Regions from separate parts of the Bacillus sp. JJ1533 genome, predicted to be linked through region 3. Evidence: predicted binding sites of a transcription regulator. Region 3 holds the regulator's gene; each other region holds the start of a gene.
The links. The regulator Rex, encoded in region 3, represses fermentation and respiration genes when NADH is low (regulators of the CRP and FNR family bind a similar motif). The targets are predictions, from matches to a motif close to TTGTGAAATATTTCACAA.

Region 1: V7138_RS24035 (DUF2249 domain-containing protein) is a predicted target of Rex. The motif match lies at 6,915-6,932, and genes of this name have one in related genera.
Region 2: V7138_RS01590 (cytochrome ubiquinol oxidase subunit I) is a predicted target of Rex. The motif match lies at 6,226-6,243, and genes of this name have one in related genera.

The regions. Positions count from the first base shown of each region.
Region 1 is NZ_JBALOV010000055.1:8,688-16,782, forward strand. It holds gene V7138_RS23980 (DegV family protein) at 1-60, opposite strand, end outside; gene V7138_RS23985 (YitT family protein) at 221-1,066, shown strand; gene V7138_RS23990 (BsuPI-related putative proteinase inhibitor) at 1,113-1,991, shown strand; gene V7138_RS23995 (DUF3813 domain-containing protein) at 2,045-2,242, opposite strand; gene V7138_RS24000 (competence protein) at 2,244-2,393, opposite strand; gene V7138_RS24005 (Cof-type HAD-IIB family hydrolase) at 2,656-3,471, opposite strand; gene yjfP (esterase) at 3,616-4,383, shown strand; gene V7138_RS24015 (metal-sulfur cluster assembly factor) at 4,433-4,741, opposite strand; gene V7138_RS24020 (metal-sulfur cluster assembly factor) at 4,825-5,127, opposite strand; gene V7138_RS24025 (hypothetical protein) at 5,142-6,383, opposite strand; gene V7138_RS24030 (DUF2249 domain-containing protein) at 6,398-6,604, opposite strand; gene V7138_RS24035 (DUF2249 domain-containing protein) at 6,601-6,852, opposite strand; gene V7138_RS24040 (Crp/Fnr family transcriptional regulator) at 6,978-7,667, opposite strand; gene V7138_RS24045 (hypothetical protein) at 7,825-7,962, opposite strand.
Region 2 is NZ_JBALOV010000003.1:115,507-123,601, reverse strand. It holds gene V7138_RS01625 (hypothetical protein) at 1-552, shown strand, start outside; gene V7138_RS01620 (HAD family hydrolase) at 802-1,485, shown strand; gene V7138_RS01615 (GNAT family N-acetyltransferase) at 1,554-2,171, shown strand; gene V7138_RS01610 (ACT domain-containing protein) at 2,195-2,581, shown strand; gene V7138_RS01605 (hypothetical protein) at 2,693-3,169, shown strand; gene V7138_RS01600 (cysteine-rich CWC family protein) at 3,947-4,156, opposite strand; gene V7138_RS01595 (ArgE/DapE family deacylase) at 4,624-5,772, opposite strand; gene V7138_RS01590 (cytochrome ubiquinol oxidase subunit I) at 6,273-7,634, shown strand; gene V7138_RS01585 (cytochrome d ubiquinol oxidase subunit II) at 7,647-8,095, shown strand, end outside.
Region 3 is NZ_JBALOV010000030.1:40,983-49,077, forward strand. It holds gene groL (chaperonin GroEL) at 296-1,924, opposite strand; gene groES (co-chaperone GroES) at 1,985-2,269, opposite strand; gene V7138_RS16030 (CPBP family intramembrane glutamic endopeptidase) at 2,602-3,339, shown strand; gene V7138_RS16035 (YdiK family protein) at 3,343-3,552, shown strand; gene tatC (twin-arginine translocase subunit TatC) at 3,588-4,340, opposite strand; gene V7138_RS16045 (twin-arginine translocase TatA/TatE family subunit) at 4,357-4,548, opposite strand; gene V7138_RS16050 (redox-sensing transcriptional repressor Rex) at 4,584-5,228, opposite strand; gene moaC (cyclic pyranopterin monophosphate synthase MoaC) at 5,232-5,723, opposite strand; gene V7138_RS16060 (ABC transporter ATP-binding protein) at 5,858-7,792, shown strand; gene V7138_RS16065 (hypothetical protein) at 8,059-8,095, opposite strand, start outside.

The DNA of each region.
Region 1 (8,095 bases), on a different contig from region 3:
TTCTTCAAAAAATTGAAGAGGTAGGTCACTACCGCTATCAGTAAGAATTCTAACGGTCAAAAGTCTCACCTTCTTTTTTCATGGTCAAGTTTGAAAGACAAACTTGCCTACTGTAAGTGTAGCGAGTATTGGATAAAATTACAACAAATGTGGGAAAATTTTGTATGACAACTCATTTACTTTTGTAATTGAAGAATGTTGTTCCAGGAGGACTATTTAAATGGTTAATAGAGAAGTGAAAAAAGTCATCATTGTGATATTTGGTGCATTGCTAAATGCCGCTGCCTTGAATTTATTTTTAATTCCAGCAGACGTCTATTCTTCAGGGTTTACTGGTGTGTCACAGTTGTTATTTAGAATTATCGGTGATTACACACCATTTCAAGTTTCAACGGGTGTCATTTTACTATTGTTAAACATACCAGTTGCGATTTTAGGATGGAAAAAGGTAGGGAAGTCCTTTACACTGTACAGCTTTATATCTGTCGCTTTAACGTCCTTATTCTTAACGATAATACCACTCGAACGAATTTCCGACGATATTTTACTTAACGCTGTATTTGGTGCCGTCATCCAAGCGATTGGTATCGGCTTAACCTTGAAGTGGGGAGCTTCCACAGGTGGTCTTGATATCATAGCGCTTGTCTTATCGAGATCAAAAGATAAGCCGATTGGAACCTTTATTTTTACACTAAACGGGCTTATTATTTTAACGGCAGGTTTCTTATTTGGCTGGGAAAAAGCGTTGTATACACTCGTTGCCTTATATGTTTTGACAAGGGTAATTGATACAGTCCATACAAGTCATGTAAAGGTTACAGCGTTGATCGTGACGAAAAAAGCAGACGAATTGAAACAAGCCATCCACTCCAGGTTAGTAAGAGGAATAACGATGCTTCCTGCAAAAGGAGCATTTTCAAGCGAACCAAAAGATATGCTAATGATCGTTTTAACAAGATATGAATTATATGACTTAGAGCGGGTTATTAAGGAAGTTGATCCTCATGCCTTTACAAATATTGTTCAGACAGTTGGTGTTTATGGATTATTTCGCAAAGAACAGTAACTTTTTTAAAGGATCATTCGACAAATAAGATAAAGGGGTGACAAATATGAAAAAATGGCTTCTAGCAGCCTTAGTATTAATAATGAGTGTATTTATCATTTCAGGATGTGGTACAACAAAAACAGAAGAAGCTCTTCCAGTAAATTCAGGGGGCGGTGAAAAAGTAGAGACAGAAACACCACCAGAACAAGAGAGTGAAGAACCTGGAGGCGATAAGAACGTGATAGAAAAACTTCAAACAAACCTATCCATTAAAACGGGAGAAAATGAAGCAATCTTTACAATTTCATTAAAAAATACGAGCGACGATTCTGTAAAAGTAACGATTCCAGGTGGCCAAAAATATGAAATTGTTGTAACGGATTCAAAAGGAGAAGAAGTCTATCGCTATTCAATCGATAAGATGTTCATCCAATCGATTGAAGTCATGGAGTTAAAACCAGGTGAAGAGAAGGTATGGGAAGAACCATGGGATTATACATCAAATGATGGAGCAAGGCTTTCTCCTGGAGAATATAAGGCTAATATCTTTCTGACTGCCTCAGAGGTAAATGAACAAAAAATCGAAAACAATGCGCTGCAGGCACAAGAAACCTTCACAATTCCTGAAGAAGAGATGAATACAGCGTTTCGCAATGTTCAAGTACTTGGAGAAAATGGTGAATATACTGTTACTGGTGAGGTAAGAGTGTTTGAAGCAATATTCTTCTATGCCGTAGAGGATGGCCATGATTATGTGATTCCTGAAACTGTTCAAATGGCATCAGAAGGTGCACCAGCATGGGCACCATTTGAAATCAAAATTTCGATTTCAAAGGAGAAACTCCCTAAAAACGGAGCATTAATTCTTCACTTATACGAAAGAAGTGCAAAGGATGGTTCAATCACAAATCCATATCACGCAAAACTTCAACAGTTTCAATAAAGGGGAAGGGTCAGACGATATGTCTGACCCTCTTTTTTTTGAAATTAGCCGACTTAATGGAGTTCGTCTAATTCATTTTGTAATTCGCGGAGTTGTTCTTTTTCGGCTGTTGTAGAGTTAGCATAAGCAGAAGAAAGTGCATTTTTTGCAACCGAAATTGCATCCTGTAGGGATGTATCACTTTGACCCGTGCTTGCTAATTTCGCAACTTCCACAGTTTCACGAGCCTTTTGGAATAAAGGGTTTCCCATTTTATATTCCTCCAAGTGATGAATTTTCGACTTTTGCATTTTTCTTAGCTTCTGCTTCAGCTAGAGTTGAACGGTAAGGAAAGCGCTGAGCATGTTGTTGAACTGCATCTGCACCTTGATGAACAAATCGTTTTGATTTATTGCTACCCATCCGTAAATTCCCCCTTTAACAGCTTTAAAAGAAGCGCGCTTATAAAAGGCGCTAATCATATTGTTTGATGATGGGGAGTGGAATATAGAAGGTAATTATTTCTGTTTGTTTTAGATAGGGAACAATTATTTTCGGTTAGGGAACAAATAACCTAAGGTAGGGCACAAAAAAATTTAATGGGTCACAATTAATAAAAGGTAGGTCACTACTCCATTTAACCTCTACATAAAAAAAGAAACCGGATCATCCACCGGTTTCTAGCTTATTTTCTTAATTTGAGTACATCCTCTAAATAAAGAGCAATTCCGTCCTCTTCATTTGTCATGGTCACATGGTTTGCGATATTTTTTAACTCATCAATCCCATTTCCCATCGCAATTCCATGTCCAGCATATTCAATCATTTCTAAATCATTATCTTCATCACCAAAGGCAATAATACGATCTTTCGGGATTTGATAATAGTTGGCAACCTTTTGAATCCCAACCGCTTTATTTAAACCTGATTTAACGATTTCGATAACATGCCAAGGAGCAGCCCATTTTCGGTGATCGACTACTTCAGCATGCATTTCAGAAAGATACTTTCGGATAGGGTCCGCAATTTCTTCATCAGGATGTATTAACAATGAAGTTGGGTCATGCTTTAAGATTTTTCGTAAATCACCTGTTTCAATATTCGGCTTTCCCATACCAAAAATGTCTAACATCGTTTCATCGTGATAATGAAAATATACGTCATCAATCACTTCTGCTAAAATATTTTTTACGCGGAAATTATCTGCAACCTCAACTATCTCTTTTACTGTTTTTAATTCAAGTGTGTCATGATAGACACCCCAGTTTTTATCAAGAGGGTGATGAACAAAAGCTCCATTGAAATTAACTATTGGTGTTGTAAGTTCTAGTTCTTGATAGTACATGGAGCTGGAACGGTAAGGTCTTCCTGTCGCAATCATAACCATATGACCGTCCTGTTTTGCTTTTTGGATTGTCTCTTTTGTTCTTTTTGAGATAGTTTTATCATCTTTAAGTAACGTACCATCTAGGTCAAGTGCGATTAAATGTTGTTTTGTCATAACAATCTCCTCTGCTCTCTCTTTCTTCTACTTAAACAGATAATAAAAAAATCGTCAATTGAAAAGCCAATCTTTTTAGGTAAATTAAAATTAATGATACACTAGAGAATATCTTAAAGTTTTTTAGTAAAGGAGCACAAAAGAGTGGTTATTGTTGAAAAAATGAAAATTGCAGACATTCCGGTATTACATATTGTAAAAAAGCAATTAAAAGATGAAAAAGCTCCGTTAATCATGTTCATACATGGGTTTGGCAGTGCCAAAGAACATAATCTTCACTATGCCTATCTATATGCAGAGGAAGGATTTCGGGTGGTTTTACCTGAAGCAGATTACCATGGTGAAAGAGAAAAGGGTCTTGAAGAGCTTGAAATGAATTTTAAGTTCTGGGATATTGTCATCAATGAAATTAAAGAACTTCAATGGATGAAGGACGAAATAGTCGGAAAAGGCTTGGTTGATGAAACAAGGATTGGAGTAGCAGGAACCTCAATGGGAGGCATTGTGACACTTGGTGCATTGACCCAATATCCATGGATTAAGACGGCGGTAAGTCTCATGGGGAGTCCATATTACGAGGAGTTCTGCCGTGGACAAATTGAGGAATTAAAACGACATGACATTGAACTTCCTTTTTCAGACGCTGAGTTAGAAGAAAAATATGCAGAATTAAGAAATTATGATTTAAGCATACAACCAGAAAAATTAAACGGTAGACCATTGTTTTTCTGGCATGGTGAAAAAGACAAGATGGTACCATTCACATATACGTATGAATTTTATCAAGAAATTAAACCAATGTATAAAGGGAAACAGGAGAATCTATCCTTTATTGCCGATACACGTGCGGACCATAAAGTAACAAGAGAAGGGCTACTTGCATCAGTTGAATGGTTTAAAAAGCATCTATAAAAAAGAAAGAACGTGTTGAAGTTAATCGACACGTTCTTTCTTTTTCAATTTACCTGATCCCTAACGCAATTTTTGCGTAACGACTCATCATGTCTTTGTTCCAAGGTGGGTTCCACACGATGTTAACATCTACGTCCTTGACTTCAGGCAATTCAGTTAGAACGCGTTTTACATCCATAGCAATTGTTCCAGCAAGTGGACAACCCATTGATGTTAAAGTCATGGAAACTTGAGCCACACCTTCGTCATTCATATCTACATCATATACAAGTCCTAAGTTTACAATGTCAATCCCTAGCTCAGGGTCAACTACCTGTTCAAGTGCTCCCATAATATTTTCCTTTAAAGCTTCATCCATTTAATAACTCTCCTTTCGAGAAATAGCTTAATTTAAAGTATAACGAAACATCCTTAGAAAGTGAAATGCATTGCATCAATAAATCAATAGCCTCTTAATTGCTTCATTGCATTTTCTGACATGCGCTCAGGAGACCAGGCAGGATGCCAAACCATTAAAACTTCGACATCATTAACCTCTTCAAGATATGCAACAGCATGCTTAACACCGCTTGTAATACTATCATGAAGTGGACAGCCAGGTGTAGTTAAAGTCATTTCGATATACACATTATTATTTTCTTTAATATCAATTTCATATATAAGTCCTAAATCGACAACATTTATATTTAATTCAGGGTCGATCACTTGTTTTAATTGATCTAGAACTTTCTCTCTTAATTCCATTGCTTTTCTCTCCTCTACTTAAAAAGTACCCTCATAATGCTATATCCGAAAAACATGGTTGAAGCGACGACCAGGCTTTGGCCAATTGAAAAGATAAGCAATAGACCTGTCGCAATCGATAAAACGACGATAAGGCACCCTGCAACAAAGCCTGCAAAAATCGGAATTGCCATTTTTTCATCTATCATTTGTTTTAACGTAGGTACATCTCTTTTTCCGATAAGCTTACTGTATCTATGAGTCCACCAAAGAAAGGGAATAATTTTATATAAATAGCCGAGAATACTGCAAACAATCCACAAGAAAATATATAGAAAAATGAGGACGCCATAAATTTCGTAATACCCTGGAAGGAATGAAAGAATCATTCCGAAAAAGTGAACGGCTAAGCCAAAACAAATGGCAATTAATGAAAATATAAATGGTCTATCTGGCTTTTTCTTTAATCTCACCTTGATAATCGTAGAAATGTGATAGGAAAAAAGAGCGAAGCCTGCGAACAGAATGCTCATACCTACCTGTAATAAAAAGTTTTTATCGGTGATAAAGCTGCTAATTGTCACCAAAAGGCCAATCCCATACACAATATAGACCCATCTCGCAGGTTTCATAGAAAAGCCATGTGCTAATGAAAACATCGGAACCATTTTATAGGAAAAACCGAAAATCAGGAATGTAAACCATCCAGCAACACCAAGCAATATATGGCTTTTCAAAATAGCAAGGTGGTTTAAATTCGCGAACCCAGCTCCTAAATTTACGATTAGAAGAATTCCGAGGCTAATGGTGAGTAGTAAGCAAATAAGAGCACTACCGACTAATACAGTTAAAATATTCTTCTTTGCCTGTTTTTTCATCGTCATAAACATTTGTACAAGAAATAGCAAAATCCCAATAACAGCAAGTGAGCCTGTAAAGATAGACAAAGTAGGTGAGAAGGAAAGGGTGATTCCAAAACCACCAAAACCGATTGCTGTTACCCAAAACTGCACAAAACCAAATTTTTCACTCCAAATCGGAGTTAAAAAAGCTACTGGTACAAGCTGGTACATCGCTCCCATCGCAACCATCAAGGCCCATCCTAGTATTAGCAAATGGGCAGATGAAAGAAGGGGAAAGGTTCGGAAGTTCCCATCTATGACAACATGTCCATTAAATAACAGGATTACCTGTGATGCGACTAAGGCAATAACACTAAAGATAATAAAGGAGAGTGGCAGCCTAATATCTGTTTCATTTGATAATTGAGGCATCATTAGCAACCAGCTCCTTATTTCGTAATTTCAATTTGGAAGCCGCCATCAGGATGTGGTTCAGTTATATGTTTATAGCCTAGCTCATCCAGTTGTTCATACAAAAACATAGGGCGCCGATCATTGATTATAGTTAACGTATCGCCTTTATTTAGTTTCTCGAGTGCTTTTAAGGTCCTCATCATTGGGGTGGGTGGCTCAAGACCTCGATTATCTAATTTCATTTAGTGGTCACTCCTTTAGTAAAAGTGACCCTCCAATGTTTTTTATCAATTTGCTCTGCTTCATTTGAGAAACCCTTTGCTTTTAATATTGGAAATAAAGGAGTCGGTTTGAAGGGCGCGTGTAAAATGAAGATATCGCCATCCTTTAAAGGTTTAACGGCCTCCATAATTTTTTGAAAAGGCTCGATTTTATTTTTAAGGTCTTCTCTAACATCTACTTCCACAATGTTTGAATCCAATTGATTCATTTTTTGATTACCCCCTTATAGTACGTTTATAAATTAATGATAATCATTTTCAATGAGAAACGATGTGACTTGAATCACAAGTATTAAAATAATTTCGTTAATGAATAGAGCGCTACTTCAAGGGACTAGAAAATCTCATCATGAAGCTTCATATGATCTAATAGGTAATACCCATCAGGAGTCATGTCTACAATATGCTTCTTTTTTAATACTGAAATCGTGCGACTTACGGATTCACGTGTGGTACCAATCATGTTTGCAAGCTCGCGATTGGTGAATTGAGTAGTCAGCTTAAAACGATCGCCAATCTTTTCGCCATTGCTTCTACATAAACGAAGTAAAAGCATAATGATTTGTTCTTGTGTATTTAAAAGGATTTGTTCTTCCAGCCGCTTTTGGAGGTCCATAATTTTTTCGCCCAAAACTTTGAAAATTTTGATGCAAAGCTCTGGATTCTTTATTAAGATCTCTTCAAATCGATCAATCGGAGTATAAATAATATTCGAATCCTCAATTACTTCGGCATGTGCAGGATATCCGCCTTTCCTAAAAAATCCGGCATGAGGGAACATTTCCCCAGCTTCAAGCACGGACACAATCTGTTCCTTACCATGCATATCTGATTTGTAAATTTTCACCTTCCCAGATTGAATGAAAAAAACTCGATCAAGTGGATCGTCTTGCATAAAGATAAACATTTTTTGTTTATATAATCGAGACTGTGAAATTTCAACAATGGGATCTAGTTCTTCCGGAGTTAATTCCCGAAACAAGGGTACTCCTTTCAATTGATCACGAATGGATGGTATCCCCATCTTTCTCACTCCTTAATTAAATTACAATACCTAAGGCATCTGTATCTTAAGTGTAGCAATCCTCTTTTTTAAAACTGTGATTTACATCATAGGTAATGGGAAACTGTATCAATGTTCAAAAAATCTACATAAAAAAAACTAGGAGAAATTCTCCTAGCTAGTCAACTTGCTTTTCGTCCGCACAATCAAAGCAAAGTATTCCTTTTTTATCTTCAAAGACGACACCATTTATAAACCCATCCAGACAATATATTTCCTTCCCACATTCCTTACATGTACCAACCATTTCTTTCATCTTTTCACCCCGTATATTCTTTCGACTCCACAATCATGAGGCAGGACAAGATGCGTACGTGGTCTTTTAATATTAATCCCATTATCTCATATTTCTCTAGACATATGATAAAAAACATATGTACATAGTGATA
Region 2 (8,095 bases), on a different contig from region 3:
AATCAAGAGCTTCTGAACGGGCATAAACAATTTGATCTGTTTTTTGAGACATTTGATCAACATGTCAAACAACTCTCTTATATCACGGAAGAGATTCATTATTTTCGCAATGAACTGAATCAATATGGAGAAGCGCCTGAACAATTAGAAGAAATGATTGAACTAGTGGCATGTGGCAAATGGCAGCTATTCAGTGCCAGATATCACCGGTATGAAGTAAACGAATATGACGCTGCTTTTAATGTGAAGTTTATATCATCAAATGGCCGCTTTGAAGTTGTCTATCATGCAGAGACGGGTCAGATAGTTAACGATCCGGTAAATATGGGAACTTATAATTATGCGCCAGGGAGTATCCATCCATGGAAGTATTACCAGCACCATAAATACGATAAAGTTCCCTGGAAGAAATGGGGTAATACTAATCAGATTTCATACAAGCAAATTACAAAGAGGCAGTCAAAGCATGGCTCAACGGAGCAAAGGAAAAGTACAAAAGAACTCCATAACTTAATCAAAAACAAAATGTCAAATTCACAAAAGTGTCGATAAAAACCTATCCTAAAGGACTTGAGTACTAAAGAAACTTCCTCATACTGGTGAAATTATACATATACTTATTCTATTATAGGGCGCGATTGTTTGAAGAAGCTCCTCATTTCATCTTCAACTATGGGCTCCGATTGTTTAAGAAGAAGAAATGTTTTTTGTACTAAAGGGTGCAGGATAGTATAAGGAGGATTTTTTATTAACTATCAAGAAGATATGAGTATCTTGAAATTGGGGAGAGTTCCTGCCAAAGTGATTAAAGCTGTTTTATTTGATTTAGATGGAACTTTATTAAATAGAGATAAGTCAGTGAAAATGTTCATTGAGAGGCAATATGACAGGTTATATAAACTAGTAGGTCATATTCCAAAAGAGCAGTATGTGTCAAGATTTATAGAATTAGATAACCGAGGGTATGTTTGGAAAGATAAAGTATATCAGCAATTAGTTGATGAATTTAATATTGCTGACATCACTTGGGAAAAATTACTGCAAGATTATATTAGTGAATTTAAGAATAACTGTGTTCCTTTCCCCAATCTTATTGGAATGTTGGAAGAATTGAAAAGGAACCATCTTGTTTTAGGAATGATTACAAACGGATATGGCCAGTTTCAGATGGATAATATTAAGGCTTTGGGTATAGATAAATATTTTGATGCGATTTTAGTATCTGAATGGGAAGGAATTAAAAAGCCAGACCCTCAAATATTTAATAGAGCATTAGAGAAACTTAAGATTTTACCTTATGAAAGTATTTTTATGGGAGACCATCCTGTAAATGATGTAAAAGCTGCACAAAATGTAGGAATGAAAGGAATTTGGAAACGAGATTATCAATGGGACAATGCTGAAGCGGATTCCATAGTTGATGATTTGTCGGAATTACCTTTACTCATAGAAAAATTAAGCCAACAAAATGCTGAGTCTAGTTAAACCCAAGGGTTCGTTCAATATGATGTTCTGAAAATATATTCATTCATTATAACGGGGGAGAATCATATATGCATTCAGAGGATCTTAAGTTTACAATAGTCAAAGCAAATAAAACTGACTTAGATGTAAGAAAACAGATGTCTGAAATTTTTGCTGAAGGCTTCACACAATGGCTTGTCTTTTTTTCTAAAGATAAACATATTATTGCTAAGGCTTTTGCTCATATGTTTATTTTAGATCAATTTTATGTAGCTATAGCGGATGGGGAAATTGCTGGAGTTGCAGCATGTACTGATGGGAAGAGATCGGTAAAATTAAATAAAAAAGAATTAAGAAAGCACCTAGGCTTCATCAAGGGAAGCATGGCAGGCATCTTTTTAAAGAAAGAATTTGAAGCTCCTCATGAAAATTTCCCTCTCAACACCGGTTCAATTGAGTTTGTTGGAACATCCCCAAAGTTCCGGGGGCAGGGTGTAGCGTCACAAATTATCCAACATATTATTGAAAATACGCAGTTCCAAGATTACGTCATTGAAGAGGTTGCAGATACTAATACTCCGGCAATGCGATTATATGAGAAAATGGGTTTTGAAGAATACAGAAGAAAGCCTATGCCGAAAAAGATAGCCAAGAAAATTGGAGTAAATAACTTTTTGTCTTTGAAGTATATCAGTAAAATAAAATAAAATCTAAAAGGAGTTCTGAAAATATGAAATTAAAAATTTTAGATTCAAGTTTTTCTGTTGTGAAATTTTCTCCAACTGAAACAATACCATTGTGGGCCTTAAACTCTGATACATTTTCTATTACCCGAACTGATGAGGAATTATCCATTGTATGTCCTTCCGAATGTTTACCGATGAATGAAGCATTTAAGGATATTGAAAATGATTGGAAGTGTATAAAAGTAGAGGGTGTTTTAGACTTTAGCCTAACTGGAATATTATCTTCATTAGCGAATCCATTAGCTGAAAATAAAATCAGTATCTTTGCTATTTCAACTTTTAATACAGATTACTTGCTTATTAAAAGCCATTCAATTGAAAAAGCAAGAGTTATATTAGAGAATGAAGGTCACACTTTTAGTGAAATGTAAAAAAATTTATTGCACTAACGGGTGAATTAATCAAAGAAGGATTATCCACCTTTTTTGTTGAATTCCGAAGAAACGAAGCAGGCATTGTTTCAATTAAACGGGGGAATATCAGTGAAAAAAATAATAGGTTTGATTTTTGCAATAACTGTGTTATTACTTTTTGTAACAAAATCACTTTATGTAGATTGGAAAGAGTTAATTATTATAGTAGCTTCATTATCAGTTGTTTCTATAGTATTGAACAAACATCAGAATAGGTTTAGCGATATTTTAGGTCGTTCAGCCATTTTAGGATTTGTCTTATGCCTAACTTTTGGCTCAATTGATTTAATGGCTGACCATTTTATGTATTTCCTTCCAACAGGAAACGAAGATGGAATGCCTTTATCTCTAGGTATGAAGTTCAATGAGTACAGTGATGATTTATTTGTTGTCAGTTTAATATCGATGGTTTCAGTAATTATAATCTCTATTTTAGTAGCATTAATTTTAAAATTTAAGGCTCAAAACTATAAGGAAAATTTTAAATTTAATGGGTGGCTTTGCTCCAAGAGGAATTTAGGCACCTTTTTTCGAAGTCATTATTAAACAAACGGTGCAGGATAGTTGAAGAACAACCTTTTGAAAAATAGTCGGGAGAGGGGATATAATTTGGAGAAATTTAAACTTTTGTTACTAACTATAATCACACTTACTTTATTGTATATTGCCTTTATAATTTCAGACCCTGGTTTTGGAGTAGGTTATTAAATTATTGAAGCAAAGGGTGCAAGAGTTAAGATCAGAGCTGTCACGAGTGCAGCTTTTTTTTGTTGTACTAACGAAGCAGGATTGTTAAATAAGAAGTGAAACTTTGTAAGATGTGTTATCGTAGTTAATAAAAATAAGGGGTGTTTTACTTCAAGAGCAGTAAAGCATTATAAATGTAATACCAAAGGCTTTAAAATCTGTCGGTATTATTCAATCAAGTAAGGGATGGTTTTCAATTATTTAAATACGGGTCTCACTTTTGCGTTAATTGAGACACTTGATACCTTTTTGGAGAATATTTCGATTACTTGGCAAGGCTCGCTCATATTCGAATTGATTACTGGACTTATGGGTTGAAAATTAGAAGAGAACGATGATGAACCCCCAATGAATGATAGCGGGGAATTGGATATATTAGGAAATAGATTTAGTTCTAAGAAATAAAAGGGTTGTGAAAAATTACACTTAAAGTGACGGAGTGTGTTAGTAAAAAAAGGTCGTCAAAAAGATAACGGGTTCTCTTTTGGGGGACAAAAGGCAATAAAAATATTTAAAAAAATGCAAATAAAAACCACGATTTACATAAAAAAATCGTGGTTTTTTAGCATTCTAATTTCATCGTATAATTCCCTTAATTTTTTGTTCTTCCTGAAATTTAATTAAACATTTTTTACATATGCAATCTATTCTTATACTTTCATCCGGTACTAATTCAAAGATTTCTTTAGGGAATTCCTCCATATCACACCAACAATTGCCGTGTTCTCCAGCACTAGACATACATCCATTAACTTCCCCACATAAAGGGCAATATTTATTTGCCAATGAACTTCCCCTCCAATTGTTACATAATAATAGTTTTTTATATACTCTTTCTACTTCGATAATATGTGCTAATAACGATATATTTGTAGCATAGCATATTAAGAGCCATCCTAATAGGCTTAACAGTATTTATAGTTTCTATTGTTACAAGCAAACTAATTAATAATAAAGCACATAGTTCATAATTGGGTGTAGTTTATAACTGAAAACAAAAGTAAAGCTGAAGGGAAAATAAAAAAGAAGAAATAATTTCATTTCTATTCTTTACGAGGAGAGTCGCTTTCTTTCCAAATAGAAAATAAAGATTGGACAGAAATGCTTGAACTATCAATAGGTACCGATTTCTTTAGGCATTTCATCTATTGCTAAGGTTTATGATCATCTTGAGTGCTAAATAAAAAAACAAAGCAAAAAGAGATGACCACCAAAAATGGTAGTCATCTCTTAATTGTTTAAAAAATCTCATTTTATTTTGATAATCCTAAAACTAACTCTTTATAGATATCGAAGAATGCAAAGTAGTAATCTTTGTAGACATATTCATCAGTTTTGTGTGCCATTTTTGTTTCGCCAGGACCAAACATCATGAATGGGAAGTTTTCATCTTTACCTCGTAATAAGTTTGATGCATCCGTCACTCCTGGCGAACCTTTAACAGAAATTTCTAGACCTAAATGTTTTTTACCGAGTTCCTTAGCAAGATCAATCATTTCAGAGCGTCCTGAAGTGAAAACACTTGGTAATGACATTGTCACTTCAACAGCAATATTGGAGCCTTTTTTATTGTATTTGTTAGCTGTTGTGTTGAATAAGTCAATCACTCCATTGTTATCAAATTCAGGAATTGTACGCACGTTTATTTCAGCTACTGCTTTTTCTGGAACCGAGTTTACTTGGTTCCCTGCATTAAAAATAGTTGTACTCATAACTAATTTATCTAGTACTTCATTTTTGCGATCATCGCTATTCAATTTTTCGTCTACTTCTAATAGATATTCCATTAATGGATTAATCGCGTTATACCCTTGGTCAGGCATAGAACTGTGTGCTGCTTCACCAATAGACGTTACACGCAGGTTAAGTGATCCTTTGTGTGAGTAAATTATCGTATCATGAGAAGGTTCAGCTACCCATAGATATTCTACATCATCCATATAGCCTTCTTCGTATAATTTTTTAGAGCCTGCGCCACCGACTTCTTCACCAGTCGTTGCCATAAAACGGACAGTACCATTTTTTAGTTCATTATTTTCTTTGAGTTCAATCATCACTAAAGCAAGGTTTACTAAACCTGCTTTCATGTCATTTGTTCCACGTCCATATAATTTTCCGTCTCTTTCTATCAATGTAAACGGATCTGAAGTCCACTCGCTTTCATCACCAGGAGAAACGACATCCATATGACCAGAAACACCAATGACTGGACTCCCGCTTCCAATTTCAGCCACTAAGTTAACACGAGTGTCTGTAACTGGAACAATTTTAGATTCAATTCCGTATTCAGCAAATAAATCTTTCAAGTAATTTGCCACTTCGATTTCGTTTTCATTAATAGATTTAATCGCTATAATGTCGGATAATATCTTTATCTTTTCTTCTTCTGTAAAATGTTTCAAACTAATCCCTCCAACATTTTATCTGTCTACTTCAATCAGAATACAATTGTATTTTACCCAAAAGTCCATTAATAAGTTAGCCACTTAAGGATTCTTTGGAACTACTATACTCCTTTATACCTTGAAGAACTCGTGGTGTGGCCTTTCCTCTAATAGTTGCTGAATGATTTCTACTCCTATCATTCAAATCAATTTCACATAATAGATCATTTTAAAAATTATCTCACTCAGTTTAGTGAAGGAGGTATTAACAAGGATTAACCACTTTTTTGAAATCTTTATTTAACAAGGTAGGGTCTTCTTTCACTAAAGGGTGCGTTGATCCAATAAGGATTAATGCACTTTTTTGTTGAAGTTTTTAAACTAACGGTGCAGGTCAGTTCAACAATGAAGTAGATAGTATAGTTTCAAGTATAATCGTCTTTTGGGCCCGATTACATATTATTGGAGGAATTGGGAATCATTTATCAAGAAAAATGAATCCGAGAGGACGAATGATTATGGACGATTTATTAGTAGCCCGTTCTTTATTTGGTACGACAATGGCATTTCATATTATATTTGCAACTATAGGAGTAGGGTTGCCATTTATGATTTTGATTGTTGAGCTGCTTTACCAAAAAACGAAAGATCAAGATTATGTTGTCATGGCAAAACGTTGGACAAAGGCATTTGCCGTTTTACTTGGAGTTGGGATACCGACGGGTACAATAGCTGGAACCCAATTATCGTTGCTTTGGCCTGGTTTTATGGAAGTAATCGGTCGGGTCATGCCGCTCCCTTTTCAAATTGAAATATATGCCTTTTTTATAGAGGCCCTTTTTATGTCTATCTATGTATATGCAGCAGAAAGAATTGCTCCTTGGCTGAGAATTGTGAGCTTAATTCTAGTTGCTATCGGTGCATTAGCTTCAGCCGTATTGATTACAAATGTCCACGCCTTTCAGGGTACTCCTGCGGGATTTCGATATGAAAATGGGGAATTTCTTGACATTAATCCTTGGGCTGCCTTTTTTAACCCAAGCTTCTTTGTAACAGCTGGGCATGTTGCGTTGTCTGCCTACGTTGTGGGAGCTTTTGTTGTCTGTTCTGTGGCTGCTTTTAAAATGATGAAACATGAATCTGGATCAAGAGTTTACTTGTTTCATCAAAAGGCACTTATGCTGGGTTTAATAGTAGGTGGTATTTTTGCTTTCTTAACAGCCATAAATGGACATTCAGCTGCTCAATATTTACATGAATACCAACCAGAAAAGCTAGCTGCTGCAGAGGGATTATTTGAAACACAATCACATGCTCCACTTGCCATCGGTGGCTTTACTGATAGAGAAACGCAGGAAGTAAAATGGGGCATTGAAATTCCTTGGGCGCTAAGCTTTCTTGCTGGAAACAGCTTTAATACGGTGGTTGTTGGTTTGAATGATTTTCCAGAGGAGCTTTGGCCACCATTATTTATACATACTCTTTTTAATGCTATGGTTGGAATTGGTTCATTACTTATCCTTATCCCTATTCTCATGTTTGCCTGGAGAAAACTATTAAAAAAGAAGCATTACCCAAAAATCATGCTTTGGACGCTAGTTACTACAGGCCCATTGGCCGTGCTTGCGATTGAATTTGGATGGATTTTTGCTTGTACGGGCCGCCAACCATGGGTGATATACAGAATCTTATCAACAGCCGAGTCAGCAACAACTGCGACGAACTTAAGTACATTATTCATATTGTTTATTTCTGTATACATAATTTTGGCGATTTCTGTTGTATTTGTATTGTTGTACTTCTTTAGAAAAAACACAGAAATGGACGATATCGAGCGTGCAGAAAAGAAAACGGTCCCTTTGTTTAGTTCAAATTCATAGGAGGAAATGCAGATGCCTGATGCTCTTATTGCGATTACTGTGTTATGGGGGTTTGTCTTTATTTATGCTGTCATGGCCACCATGGATTTCGGAGCTGGCTTTTGGTCAATGGTTTACATTAATCGAGAAAAAACGAAAGCAACTGACATTGCCAATCGATATTTATCACCCACTTGGGAAGTGACAAATACATTTATTGTTGCATTAGTTGTCGCTATCTATAGTCTTTTCCCAAATGCAGCCTATACTCTAGGCACGATACTGATTATTCCGGGAAGTATAATCCTGCTTTTACTTGCATTGCGAAGCGCATTTTTAGTATTTTCAAATATCGCAATCGAATTTAAAAACCCATTGACTTACATATCAGGTATTGCAGGGATACTAATTCCTGGACTTTTAATTAGTGTATTGCCAATAACGCATGGGGAATTTGTTGATTACGGGAATGGTACTGCGAA
Region 3 (8,095 bases):
AACAACACATTCAGCCTTTCGAATTGCAGCTACAAGCAATCCGAGAGGCTTTTTTGGTTTTAAAAAGAAAAAGAGATAAATTGCATTAAATTAACCACATATTTTATGCGAATTTATAAGATAGATTTCAAATACTGCTGTAATCAAAATAAATCAAGAAATAAAAAAGAAGCTTCCCACGAGTTTGATCAACTCATGAGAAGCCTCCGTTAAGAACCTCAATGTTAGCAAAATGTTAGCATTCCACTCTCATCTTACTCATAAACCCTTATATATCAAGGGTCGAAGCGGCTTATTACATCATGCCGCCCATTCCACCCATGCCGCCCATGTCAGGCATTGCAGGAGCATCTTTTTCTGGTAGGTCAGCAATTACTGCTTCAGTTGTAAGGAACATAGCTGAAACAGAAGCTGCGTTTTGTAGTGCAGAACGAGTAACCTTAGTTGGGTCAACGATACCAGCGTCGATCATGTTAACCCACTCACCAGTTGCTGCGTTGAAGCCAATTCCAATTTCTTCGTTTTTCAAGCGTTCAACAACTACAGATCCTTCTAGACCAGCGTTGTGAGCGATTTGACGTACTGGCTCTTCTAATGCACGAAGAACGATGTTCACACCAGTTGCTTCGTCACCAGTTAATTCGATAGCAGCTACTTTATTATATACGTTCACAAGTGCTGTACCACCACCTGAAACGATACCTTCTTCAACTGCTGCACGAGTTGCGTTAAGAGCATCTTCAATACGAAGCTTACGTTCTTTTAGTTCAGTTTCAGTAGCAGCACCAACTTTGATAACTGCAACTCCACCTGCTAGTTTAGCTAAGCGCTCTTGTAATTTTTCTTTGTCAAATTCAGAAGTAGTTTCTTCCATTTGAACACGGATATTGTTAACGCGAGATGCGATCTTGTCAGATTCTCCAGCACCTTCAACAATTGTTGTATGTTCTTTTGTTACAACAATCTTAGAAGCGCGACCTAATTGAGTAATGTCAGCAGATTTAAGGTCTAAACCTAAATCTTCAGTGATGACTTGACCACCAGTTAGGATTGCAATATCTTCTAGCATTGCTTTACGACGGTCACCAAATCCAGGAGCTTTAACAGCTACTGCATTGAATGTACCACGAAGTTTGTTCACAACTAGAGTTGCAAGAGCTTCACCTTCAACATCTTCAGCGATTAGTAATAATGGCTTGCCTTGTTGAACAACTTGCTCTAATACTGGTAGGATTTCTTGAATGCTAGAAATCTTTTTATCAGTAATTAACACATATGGATTTTCAAGAACTGCTTCCATTTTGTCAGAATCAGTTACCATGTATGGTGAAGCATATCCACGGTCAAATTGCATACCTTCAACTACTTCTAGTTCAGTAGAGAAGCCTTTAGATTCTTCAATTGTGATAACACCATCGTTACCAACGCGCTCCATAGCTTCAGCGATCAATTGACCTACTTCTTTATCATCTGAAGAAATAGCAGCAACTTGTGCGATAGAATCTTTACCTTCAATTGGTTGTGAAATAGCTTTTAATTCTTCAACAGCTGTTACAACCGCTTTTTCAATCCCTCTACGAACAACCATTGGGTTCGCACCTGCTGTAACGTTCTTTAAGCCTTCGCGAATCATTGCTTGAGCAAGAACAGTTGCAGTAGTAGTACCGTCACCAGCTACATCATTAGTTTTGCTAGCAACTTCAGCAACAAGCTTAGCGCCCATGTTTTCAAATGCATCTTCTAATTCGATTTCTTTTGCAATCGTTACACCGTCATTTGTAATAAGTGGTGAACCAAATTTCTTCTCAAGAACCACGTTACGTCCTTTTGGTCCTAATGTTACTTTTACAGCATTTGCTAATGCATCAACACCACGAAGCATTGCGCGACGAGCATCTTCACTAAATTTAATTTCTTTTGCCATTCTAAGCCCTCCTCAAAAAATTAAAATAAGTATTCATATGATATAAAATGCTGTTTTCTATTAACCGATAACAGCTAAAATGTCGCTTTCACGTAAAATTAAGTATTCAGTACCTTCGTATTTTACTTCAGTACCAGCATATTTTGAGAAGATAATGCGATCACCAACCGCAACCTCTAAAGCGACTTTTTCACCACTGTCTAGTACACGACCCGTACCTACAGCAACTACTTTACCTTCTTGAGGCTTTTCCTTTGCGGAATCTGGTAATACGATACCGCTTGCAGTTTTTTCCTCTGATTCAACTAGTTCAATAACAACGCGATCACCTAATGGCTTTAACAAGTGAAACGACCTCCTCAAATAATTTATAATTAGTTTCGTTTTCTTATTAGCACTCAGTCGTCATGAGTGCTAACACAATTATTATATTAAATAATCTCAAACTATTTTGCAAGTAATTTGATATAGAAATTTGGAAAAAAATGATTCTTTTTTACAGGTAGAATTTGTCCACCTAACTATCCTATGTTACTAGCAGGAAAAATAAACCAACATTTTAATTTCTTTCAATGAAAATTTGGATTTGCATTATACTAATGGATAGGTATGAATATATGTTACAATACAAAAGGTGGACAATCATAAATTAATCCATCTATAAAAAGGAGATTTTCATGAAAGCACGCTATTGGTATGTCATCTTAACGTACATCGTCATGCAGTTCTCTGGAATACTTGGGATCCCGATTCTATTGGCTTTAGGTGTTGGAAAAAACCTTGATCCAGGGACTGCTACAAATACAATTATTGCATTATGGACTGTTATTAGTTTTGTGGCTGCACTTCCGATTGTATTATATTTATTAAGACAAGATATTAGGGAAAGACATCAAAACCTGCGCCGTTCATCTAAAGGCGAGGCAATTGGATGGGCCATTGCAGGAATATTTATGGCGATGACAGCCCAAATAGTTGCGGCAAATATTGAAGTTCATCTTTTTGGAATTGAGGCAGGTTCTGAGAACACACAAGAAATCATGGCCTTGGTAAAATCGTTACCATTGCTTGTCATCGTTGTTTCAGTAATTGGTCCAATTCTTGAAGAGATTATTTTCCGCCAAATTATCTTTGGATCTTTATATAAAAAATTTAATTTTTTCATCTCAGGCTTAATCAGTTCGTTAATTTTTGCAGTTGTTCATATGGATTTCACTCATATTCTCATTTATACCGCGATGGGCTTTACCTTTGCATTTCTCTATGTACAAACAAAACGAATTATCGTACCGATTTTTGCACATGTGGCGATGAATACTTTTGTTGTAGTGGTTCAGACGATTTTTGCAGATGATATAGAAAGGATCATGAAGAAAGCTGAGCAGCTGCAACAGACATTTATTGGGGGCTTTTAATTTATGCGAAGAACTTCACCTTTTGCAATGGGCATCATTTACGCATTAATGGGAATTTTATTTACTTATATTGCGATTAATAGTGCAAAGGAGACCGTCTGGAACTTTTCCACAATCCTTCTAGCCGTGGTCGCAACATTCGACTTTGGTGTGGCAATCCGAATGTTTGCCCTTCACTTCAAAATAAAGAAAGTAACAAAGGAAAAAAAATAACCTCCTCACGAGGTTATTTTTTTATACATTTTTCTTTATTCAATTGAATTAGCAGCCATCATTTCCGCCTTAAGCACCTTTCTGTAGGCACTTCTTGATACGAGAATACTGATTTCATACAATCCAAATAACGGCACGGTGACCATTAAATGAGAAATTAACTCTGGAGGCGTAATTAACCCTCCAATTACTAAAAGAACAAAATACGCATACTTTCGTATTTTCGTTAAGAACATTGGAGTGACGATTCCAAGCCTTGTTAAGAACATCACAACAACAGGCAACTGAAACAGGAAACCAAATGGTAAGGTTAGCTGTAATAGGAATTGAAAATATTCATTAATCCCGATTACCTGATTTATTTCAAGACGTCCTGCTAACCGCGTCATAAAGTCAACAACAAATGGAAATAGAATAAAATAGGAGAAAGATATTCCTAGTAAAAATAATATTACCGAAACTGGAATATAACTCAATGTTACCTTTCTTTCCCTCTCATACAAACCTGGACTAATGAAGGCCCAAAGCTGAAACAGTAAAAAAGGAGATGAGATAACAAATGCAATAATAAATGCAAAATTCATATAAATTTTAATTGGATCTGTTATCCGGAAAGCATTCATTGTCAACTCTTTAGCTTCTTCCGCGTTTTGCAAATAAACTATTACATGCTCTGCAAGAAAAAAGCTTCCTAAAGCAACAATGAAGAAGAAAACGACCACATAAATCAGTCGTTTTCGCAGCTCACCAATATGATCATAGACGGACATTTCTTTTTCTTCGTTCATGTGACTCATCCTATCATTACTTCACATCATGAGTTTCATTCTTCTTAACATCATCATCGTCATCATCTGCTAAACCTTTTGTTGCGTTCTTGAATTCACGCAAAGTATTACCCGCTGCTTTTCCTAATTGAGGTAACTTCTTTGGTCCAAAGATAAGTAACGCTGCAAATACGATCAATAGGATACTGCCAAAGCCAAGATTTCCCACTGTGAGTCACCTCCCTACAATTGTAAAGTCTATGTTTATTCTTCTTCATTTGAATAATGCTTTAAAAAGTAAACAAGTGCTTGTAGTTCAACAGCTAGATCAATATGGTGGACTCGTATATGGTCAGGCACATTGATTCTTGCTGGTGTGAAATTAAGAATCCCTTTGATTCCTTTTTTTACAAGGCGGTCAGTAATCGGCTGTGCAGCACCGACTGGTACAGTTAATATTGCAACCGTGACTTCATCAGGCAATACTTTTTCAAGATCATCTAAATGATGCACCGTAACTCCGCCAATACTACTACCTACCTTATTATAATCCACATCAAAGGCAAGCTCAATTTTTGTATTATTATTTTTCGAAAAATTATAGTGCAAAAATGCGGTACCTAAATTACCTACACCTATTAAGGTAACTTTCGTTAATTCGTCCTGATCAAGGGTCTTACTAAAAAAGGATAATAAGTAATTGACATTATAGCCATACCCTTTTTTTCCCAATGCGCCAAAATACGAAAAATCTCGTCTAATCGTGGCGGAATCAACCTTGACTGCATCACTTAGTTCTGCAGATGATACCCTCTGCTTCCCTGAGGCGTGCAAATTTTTCAAAAACCGATAATAGAGTGGCAGCCTTTTGGCAGTTGCTTGTGGTATTTTTGATTGTTCCAGATTCATGTTTTATTCCCCCGCTACTGGCCTTTTGAAATCTCCATTCTTTCCACCTGTTTTTTCGGCTAAATAGGTTGGTCCAATCACCATTCCTTTATCAACCGCTTTACACATATCATAAACAGTTAACGCACAAACTGAAGCAGCCGTAAGGGCTTCCATCTCAACGCCAGTACTTCCTTTAGTTTTAACTGATACGGTAATATGTAAAATATACTCGTCTTCGGTCGTCCAGTTAAACTGAATATCTACGCCCTTCAATGCCAAAGGATGGCACATCGGAATGATCTCTGATGTTTTTTTAGCTGCCATAATACCAGCAACTTGAGAAACCGCGAGAACGTCCCCCTTGCTAACCTCATTATTTATGATTTGCTCATAAATCAATTTATTTACAGTTATACTTGATTTTGCAATTGCTGTCCGAACGGTTTCCGACTTTTCCGTTATGTCGACCATTCTTGCTCGGCCTTGCTCGTTAAAATGGGTAAATGATGTCATTTTCAAAACCCTCCCATAAACTATACACTATTTTACCACATCTGTCTTTGGAATTACTGTGAACATTATCATTGCAGTTGCTCTATTAAGATAATATAAGATACACTGTTGATAGAAACAAGAGGTGAAATAATATGATTTTACTACAAGTAAATCAGCTCAAAAAGTATTTTGCTGCTGATCTTATTTTATCGAATATAAAATTAGAAGTACAAACGCGTGACCGGATTGCAGTTGTTGGTCGAAACGGTGCTGGAAAGTCTACTCTATTAAAAATCATTGCAGGCCAGATGTCCCATGATGGCGGTGAAATCATTAAGCCGAAAAGCGTCAACATCGATTACCTCGCACAGGATACTGGACTTGAATCAACTCTTACCATTTGGCAAGAAATGCTGACCGTCTTTGCACCTTTACAAAAACTAGAAAAAGATCTGCGAAACCTAGAAGTAAAAATGGGAGACCCATCCGTTTTTGAAAATCCAGTTGATTATCAAAAGCTGCTCGAAGAATACGACCAGCTCCAGGTCGATTTTAAGGAAAAGGGTGGATATCAATATGAAGCCGATATTCGTTCTATACTTCATGGTTTTAATTTTACAGAAGATGACTACGAAACGAAAATATCCAGCTTAAGCGGTGGTCAAAAAACACGTCTGGCCCTTTGTAAACTATTACTAACAAAGCCTGATTTATTGATTCTGGACGAGCCGACAAACCACCTCGATATTAGCACGCTTACCTGGCTTGAACAATATCTCCAAGGCTATCCTGGGGCACTCTTAATAGTATCCCATGACCGATACTTCCTAGACAAAGTCGTTAACCAGGTCTATGAGATTTCTAGACATACAAGCACCAAATATGTCGGAAACTACAGCAACTACTTAAAAATAAAGGCTGAAAACTATGAGCTCGATCTTAAAAAATTCGAAAAACAACAGGAAGAAGTTGAAAAATTAAAAGACTTTATCGCTAAAAACCTAGTCAGAGCTTCAACAACGAAACGCGCCCAAAGCAGACGAAAACAGCTTGAGCGTATGGAGCTGATGGACAGGCCATTAGGTGATGAAAAATCAGCTTCTTTCCATTTTGACATTGAAAGACAAAGCGGAAATGACGTATTAAGTGCAAAAGACATTACCGTTTCCTATGAGAAAACCAAACCGATCATTAAAAATGTTCATTTCAATATTTACCGCGGAGACAGTATTGCCTTAGTCGGTCCAAATGGGATTGGTAAATCAACCTTATTGAAAGCAATTATTGATAAGCTTGAGCATGTGGAGGGAACGATTCGCTTCGGATCACATGTAACGATTGGATACTATGATCAACAGCAGGCTGACCTTACCTCCAATAAACGGGTACTAAATGAATTATGGGATGAATATCCGCTTAAACCTGAAAAAGAAATCCGCACGGTTCTTGGGAACTTCCTATTTTCAGGGGATGATGTGTTAAAAACTGTTTCAACCTTAAGCGGTGGTGAAAAAGCGAGACTTGCACTTGCTAAGCTGATGATGGAAAAATCAAACTTCCTCATTCTTGATGAGCCGACGAACCACCTTGACCTTGATAGTAAGGAAGTACTCGAAAATGCACTAATTGATTATCCTGGGACTATCCTTTTCGTATCCCATGACCGGTACTTTATTAACCGTATCGCAACAAAAGTGTTTGAGTTATCCCCAGATGGACTAACAGAATACCTTGGTGATTACGATTACTACCTTGAAAAAAAGTTCGAAATGGAAGAATTGGCTAGACTTGAAGCACAGGAGAAAAAAGTGGATAAACAAGAAGTCATCCAAGAGAAAACAACATATGAACAAGAAAAGGAATTAAAGAAGCAAGAGCGCCAACGAAAACGAAGAATCGAAGAAATTGAACGGGAAATCTCTTCCCTTGAGGAAAAAAACGAAGTAAATGAGCAGCTTCTTTGTGACCCAGAGGTTTACCAGAACCATGAAGAAGTTCAACGAATTAATGAGGAAAATGAGAAAATTTCTGCTAAGCTTGAAGCACTAATGGAGGAATGGGAATCCCTCCATGAAATAAGTGGATAGACCTTTTCACCTATCCACAGAAATAAGTTATCCCCATCTAAATATCATTTCAGATGGGGATTTTTTGTACTATTTTCCACATTTTTTCGAGTTATGCACCGTTTTATCCACACTATCCACATTCATCAACATAGTTATCCACAAAAATGTCCACAAACCCAGTTTAGTTATTTCAGTACTTTCTATTAGTTTTCCACAAAATCCGTGAATCTGTGGATTATTTATCAACAAGAATATAGCACTTATGAACTACTTTTTATCTTTTGCTACTCATACGTGACATGAGAGTTTTCGTCTATGCTT